Regions from separate parts of the Pantoea sp. NSTU24 genome, predicted to be linked through region 1. Evidence: predicted binding sites of a transcription regulator. Region 1 holds the regulator's gene; each other region holds the start of a gene.
The links. Region 1 encodes PurR, which represses purine synthesis genes. Its sites were predicted from a motif close to CANGCAAACGTTTGCNTG; they were not measured.
Positions count from the first base shown of each region.

Region 2: the regulator PurR is predicted to act here: its motif matches at 1,557-1,574, upstream of ACLHDD_RS17015 (nucleoside-specific channel-forming protein Tsx).
Region 3: the regulator PurR is predicted to act here: its motif matches at 1,018-1,035, upstream of ACLHDD_RS15285 (nucleobase:cation symporter-2 family protein).

Region 1 is NZ_JBKIWZ010000001.1:1,111,298-1,113,569, forward strand. It holds gene punR (DNA-binding transcriptional activator PunR) at 1-838, shown strand, start outside; gene purR (HTH-type transcriptional repressor PurR) at 835-1,860, opposite strand; gene ACLHDD_RS05485 (YnhF family membrane protein) at 2,142-2,231, shown strand.
Region 2 is NZ_JBKIWZ010000001.1:3,590,126-3,592,397, forward strand. It holds gene yjdN (VOC family metalloprotein YjdN) at 1-341, shown strand, start outside; gene ACLHDD_RS17015 (nucleoside-specific channel-forming protein Tsx) at 460-1,326, opposite strand; gene ACLHDD_RS17020 (sensor histidine kinase) at 1,602-2,272, opposite strand, start outside.
Region 3 is NZ_JBKIWZ010000001.1:3,195,036-3,197,307, forward strand. It holds gene recG (ATP-dependent DNA helicase RecG) at 1-983, shown strand, start outside; gene ACLHDD_RS15285 (nucleobase:cation symporter-2 family protein) at 1,087-2,272, shown strand, end outside.

The DNA.
Region 1 (2,272 bases):
CCAGGAGTTGCATCGGGTGCCCTCTGCCATCAGCTACACCGTGCGCCAGCTCGAGCAGTGGCTGGCAGTCCCGCTGTTTGAACGTCAGCATCGGGAAGTGGTACTGACTCCGGCTGGGGAACATTTTGTGCGCGAAGGGCGCAGCGTCATCAAAAAAATGCTCGCTACCCGCAGACAGTGTCAGCAGCTGGCGAATGGCTGGCGCGGCCAGCTGAGTATTGCCGTTGACCGTATCGCCAAGCCTCAGCGTACCCGTCAGCTGGTCAAAGATTTCTATCGCCACTTTCCGGACATGGAGCTGAGCATCAGCTATGAAGTGTTTAATGGTGTCTGGGATGCACTGGCTGATGGGCGGGTGGAGATCGCGATTGGCGCCACTCAGGCCATACCGGTAGGCGGACGTTTTGCCTTCCGCGATATGGGCACACTGAACTGGCGCTGCGTAGTCGCGCCCGATCATCCTCTGACGCAGGCAAGCCAGATCGATGATGACACACTGCGCAGCTGGCCGTCACTGGTACTGGAAGACACCTCGCGGGCGTTGCCGCGCCGCATGACGTGGACGCTGGATAATCAGCGCAGGCTGGTCGTGCCGGAGTGGCAGACCGGGCTGGAGTGTGTGCAGGCTGGATTGTGTGTGGCGATGGTGCCCGGTCATCTGGCCAGGCCACTGCTCGACAGCGGCGATCTGGCCGAGCTGACGCTGCCGGTTCCCTTTCCGGACAGTCCCTGCTGCGTCAGCTGGGCAGAAGATCGTGCATCACCCGCGACAGGCTGGTTGCTCAGCTATCTGGGTGATGCACAGACGCTTAATCAGGAGTGGTTAAGCGAAGATTAACGTCGGTAGTCGCGGAACGGGCCGTCGGCGACGGAACGACGTTCGATCAGCGTCGGGTGAACCTCAATGGTTTGCGACACTTCGCGTTTGCTGGTGATACGGTCCAGCAGCATATCCAGCGCTTTTTCACCCAACTGGGCTTTTGGCTGATGAACGGTGGTCAGGGCTGGTGCGAAATAGCGCGCGTTGCGCACATTGTCATATCCGATCACCGAAATATCCTGAGGAACGCGCAGCCCCATCTCATCGGCAGCACAAATCGCGCCCATCGCCATGATGTCGCCGCCACAGAACACCGCTGTAGGACGCTGTTTCTGCGACAGGATCTGCTGCATTGCCTGATAGCCTGATTCCGGCTCAAAGTCACCCTGAACAATCCATTCGTCCCGTGGCTGAATACCTGCTTCTTCCAGCGCTTTCAGGAAACCGGCATGGCGGCCGCCACCGGTATTACGCTCCATCTGGCCGGGGATAGCCCCGATATCACGGTGTCCGCGTTCAATCAGATAGCGGCCAGCCAGATAACCGCCCTGGAAGGCATTGTCCAGCACTGTGTCGGTGAAATCAGCGCGGGATTCGCCCCAGTCCATCACCACCATCGGGATATTACGGTTCTCTTCCAGCATCTGCAGCAGGTCGTCCGGGTATTCGGAGCACATCACCAACAGGCCGTCTACGCGCTTCTGCGCCATCATACTGAGATAGGCGCGCTGCTTTTGCAGATCGTTATGCGCATTACCCAGGATCAGCGTGTAGCCTTTATCAAAGCAGTGATTCTCAACGGCTTCGATAATTTCAGCGAAGTAGGGCGCTTCGCTGGAGGTAGCCAGAAGCCCCAGCGTGCGGGTGTGGTTCACTTTCAGGCTGCGTGCCACGGCGCTCGGCGAGTAGTGCAGTTCTTTAATCGCCTGCCAGACCGCATCACGCGTCTCTTCAGCGACAAAGCGGGTTTTGTTAATGACGTGCGAAACGGTGGTTGTGGAGACGCCAGCGCGTTTTGCCACATCTTTTATTGTTGCCATGAGAATCGGACTCCAGTGCTTATCTAACGCTATGATAAGCTTAATGTTAAACGTTTGCGTATGCTCAGGGAATTTTTCGCAAAAATGCCGCGTTTATGGCGGCTGAACAGCCGCTGGCGGAGGTAAACACGCCTGAAAAGATGCGCAAACGGAATCAGCGTTGCGCGCGTTGCGCAACGAAAGCGGGATTCTAACAAGGCTGGGCGGATAAAACGAGATTTTTACCGTATCCTGTGGGAAAATGGAGTAACCCTGAAAACAGTAAGGTTAAGAGGTGAGCAATGAGTTCCGATCTCAAACTGGCGTTAATGACCACCGTTGGCTGTCTGCTGATGATTGTGGCCTTTAGTTTTACCGCCATTCTGCACTAAAAAAAAGCCGGGACTTTCCCGGCTTTTTTTGGCTGTGTTGC
Region 2 (2,272 bases), 2.5 Mb from region 1:
CGTTCGGCGATATGCCGGATCAGGGTGAGCAGGTTGGTGACCAGTCTGCCGCGCCGCAGCCGCCAGAAAAGATCATGCATGCGCAGCTGCGCATTGGTGATGGCGAACTGATGCTGAGCGATGGCGATACCGCGAAGCCGCCAGCGTCTGAGCATGCCGGTTATGCGGTCAGCCTTTCCACCAATGATGTCGAAGAGGGTAAAGCCTGGTTTGAAAAACTGTCAGCAGGCGGCAAGGTGACGACGCCGTGGCAGGAGACCTTCTGGTCAAATGGCTTTGCGATGTTTATCGATAAATTCAACATTCCATGGCGTATCAACGTTGAGAAGTCGCAGGAGTGATTGCCGTGAACGGGTCGTGCTTAACTGCAAGGTCTGTAAACAGATGCGCTGGCCAGGAAGGTTGATTTCCTGCCAGCGCGGCAGCACAACAGGCGGCACGCTGCGCCGCCTGTTGTTATCAGAAGTTATAACCCGCCACCAGGTAGTAACCCCAGCCGGTTGATTTCAACTCAAATGGTCCTGTGCCGAAGTTCACGTCCTCACCATCTGCCCACTGGCCGCCGTTGTGGAAATAACGTGCCACCGCAGAGATATGCCAGTGATCGTAACCCAGTGACAGAATGTGGCTGGAGGCGATGGAGTTGCTGGTGCGTGATGGGCCGGCTTTATCGCGGAGATCGGAACCCCAGTCGAAGTTGGTGAAGCCGACATAGCCCAGATTACCGCCCCAGAGCGTGGTGATGGGCACGAAGTATTTCACCTTGAAGCGATAGCCATCCCAGCTGTTTTCGTTCGCCGCACCGTAGTTTTCCCACTGGTATTTCGCATAAACGTTCAGCGACAGCCCGACATCGCTATGCGTATCGATATCGGTGCCCAGACCCATATACCAGGTATTCTGGCGATTGCCGCTGTTACGGCCCATGTCGTAGATGTAGTTGTTCGCGAAGTACCACTCTTTGAACGGACCAAAGGCCAGGCTGGTGCCGGTCAGCTTATCGATGGAAAAGCGCGGCTCAATTTCCATGAACATCGGTGAACCGTGATCGAACACGCCGTTAGCGTTGCTGTTGCCCACGCCAAAGAAGTTAGGCACGTCGAGGTAGCCGTAAAAATCGAACCACTCTTTCTTCGCAAACGCTTCATATTCCAGATAAACGTCGTTATTGAACTGCGGTCCGAAGCGGGTGTGGTAACTGCCTACCACGTTAACGCTCTGATGCCACCAGTCTGAAACATACTGCGGATCGCTTTCTGCGGCCTGCGCAGCACCGGTCAGTGAACATGCCAGCGCGGCACCTGCTATCAACGTTTTATATTTCATTATCATCAGCCACATGCTTTTGACCGCCACCCAGCAGAGGCAGTCAGAGAGATATCGGTCCCCTGGAGGGGAATAAGAGGTTCAGCAAAAACAGCCGTTTTCAGCCCGCGTAGCGTGCCTGTAACAGTCCGATAGAAAATAGATTTTGCTCACGTTTGTCAAAAAGTGTTGCATTACAATTCAGCGAAATTGTGATTTGCTTCACAATAATGACCAGGATCGAACGGAACCAGGCAACCGTTTACGTTGTCTGGTTCGTGATCAAACGGGCGGGATCAGGGAAGAGTGACGCGAACCTGCAAACCACAAACGGAACCCTGTGGCGTCAGGCAGTTGGAAAGGGCGACCTGCATCTGATATTTCTGTGCGACGTTGCGCACGATCGATAATCCGAGGCCGCTGCCCTGCGCTTTGGCGTCGGGCGAACGGGTAAAACGATCGAATGCGCGGTCAATGAAAGCGTCCGGCATGCCCGTGCCGTTATCAACAATATCGACCACTGTCCTGCCCGCAACCCGATGCAGCAGAACATCTACCAGGCTGCCTTCCGGCGTGTGCAGCATGGCGTTGCCAATCAGGTTGTCGAACAGGCTACGCAGTTCAGAGCGGCTGGCCTGCAGGCGGTACTGCGTGGTGCCGTTAAAGCCGATATCGATGCCGCGTTTATCTGCCACCACCATCAGCTGCTCGATGCTCTCCTTCAGCAGATCTTCCAGTTCAATATGCTCAACGCTGGCGACCACACTCTGGTCATCCTGGCGCGAGACGTTGAGCAACTGTGTAACCAGATGACGGGTGCGCGTGACGCCCGCTTCCAGCTGGCTGAACTGCCGGCTCGCCTCACCGGGCTGAATATGCTGGCGCAGGTTTTCCAGCTGTAGCGTTACGGCGGTCACGGGTGTACGCAGCTCATGGGCGGCATCCTCCAGGAACTGACGCTGGGATG
Region 3 (2,272 bases), 2.1 Mb from region 1:
CGATAGCCAGCGGTCAGGTAGCGATGGTGGTCGGCACCCATGCGCTGTTCCAGGAGCAGGTCCGGTTCAGCGGGCTGGCGCTGGTCATTATTGATGAGCAGCACCGGTTTGGCGTCCACCAGCGACTGGCATTGTGGGAAAAGGGCGAAGAGCAGGGTTTTCATCCGCATCAGCTGATCATGACCGCCACCCCGATCCCGCGCACCCTGGCGATGACCGCCTATGCCGATCTGGATACTTCCACTATCGACGAGCTACCGCCGGGACGTACGCCGGTGACCACGGTGGCGATCCCCGACTCCAGACGTGATGAGATCGTGGCGCGGGTTGAGCACGCCTGTCGCGAAGGACGTCAGGCCTACTGGGTCTGCACCCTGATTGAAGAGTCAGACCTGCTGGAAGCCCAGGCAGCGGAAGCGAGCTGGGAATCGCTGAAAACGGCGCTGCCTGGCTTAAACATCGGGCTGGTGCATGGCCGGATGAAACCCGCAGAGAAACAGGCGGTCATGCAGGCGTTCAAGGCCAATGAGCTGCAGCTTCTGGTCGCAACAACCGTCATAGAAGTGGGCGTGGATGTGCCTAACGCCAGCCTGATGATCATCGAAAATCCGGAGCGGTTAGGGCTGGCGCAGCTGCATCAGCTACGGGGGCGTGTTGGTCGTGGTGCCGTCGCTTCCCACTGCGTGCTGCTCTATAAAGCGCCCCTGAGCAAGACGGCGCAGAAGCGTCTGCAGGTGCTGCGCGACAGCAATGATGGCTTTGTGATTGCCCAGTTCGACCTGGAGATCCGCGGCCCCGGTGAGCTGCTGGGCACACGCCAGACCGGGAACGCTGAATTTAAAGTGGCTGACCTGCTGCGCGATCAGGCGATGGTGCCGGAAGTGCAGCGCGTGGCGCGCCATATCCATCAACACTATCCCGAACAGGCCAGCGCCCTGATTGAACGCTGGCTGCCAGAGAACACCCGTTACACCAACGTCTGAGTCAGATCCCGCTGTTGCGGCCGGTTTATCCCCACGGGCAAACGATTGCTTTTAGCCTGCGGATGATTACAATCGCCACACACTTTTTCGGGAAGAACAGAAGATGTCCATCACTCCGCAGCCAGACCAGCCCTCCGCCCAGCACAGCGAACTGATTTACCGTCTCGAAGATCGTCCACCGCTGCCGCAGACGCTGTTTGCCGCCGGTCAGCATCTGCTGGCGATGTTCGTTGCGGTGATTACCCCCGCCATTCTGATTTGTCAGGCGCTGGGTTTGCCTGCAGAGGATACCCGGCACGTAATCAGCATGTCGCTGTTTGCCTCGGGCGTCGCCTCACTGCTGCAAATCAAAACCTGGGGACCGGTCGGCTCGGGCCTGCTGTCAATTCAGGGCACCAGCTTTAACTTCGTAACGCCGCTGATCATGGGCGGAATGGCGCTGAAAAATGGCGGAGCTGACGTGCCCGCCATGATGGCTGCCCTGTTTGGCACGCTGATGGTCGCCTCCTGTACCGAAATGGTGTTGTCGCGCGTGTTGCATCTGGCGCGCCGGATTATCACGCCACTGGTTTCCGGTATTGTCGTGATGATTATTGGCCTGTCGTTGATTCAGGTGGGATTGACCTCAATCGGTGGCGGCTTTGCTGCCATGAACGACCACACCTTCGGCGCACCAAAAAATCTGATGCTGGCGGGTGCCGTGCTGCTGGTGATTGTGCTGCTTAACCGGCAGAAAAATCCCTACCTGCGTGTAGCCTCACTGGTGATTGCAATGGCGGTGGGTTATCTGCTGGCTTGGGCGATGAACATGCTGCCTGCTGCGGGTGTGCCGGCTAATCAGCCGCTGATTGTGGTGCCAGCCCCGCTTTACTATGGTCTGGGTTTTGACTGGAATCTGCTTATCCCGCTGATGCTGGTGTTTATGGTGACCTCACTGGAAACCATCGGCGATATCACCGCGACCTCCGATGTCTCTGAGCAGCCGGTCAGCGGTCCGCTCTATATGAAACGCCTGAAAGGCGGCGTGCTGGCGAACGGTCTTAACTCCTTTGTTTCCGCGCTGTTTAATACTTTCCCGAACTCCTGCTTCGGACAGAATAATGGCGTGATTCAGCTGACCGGCGTGGCCAGCCGCTACGTGGGCTTTGTGGTGGCGCTGATGCTGATTGTGCTGGGGCTGTTCCCGGCAGTTAGCGGGCTGGTGCAGATGATCCCTGAACCGGTGCTCGGCGGTGCTACCATCGTGATGTTCGGTACCATCGCCGCGTCAGGGGTGCGCATCGTGTCGC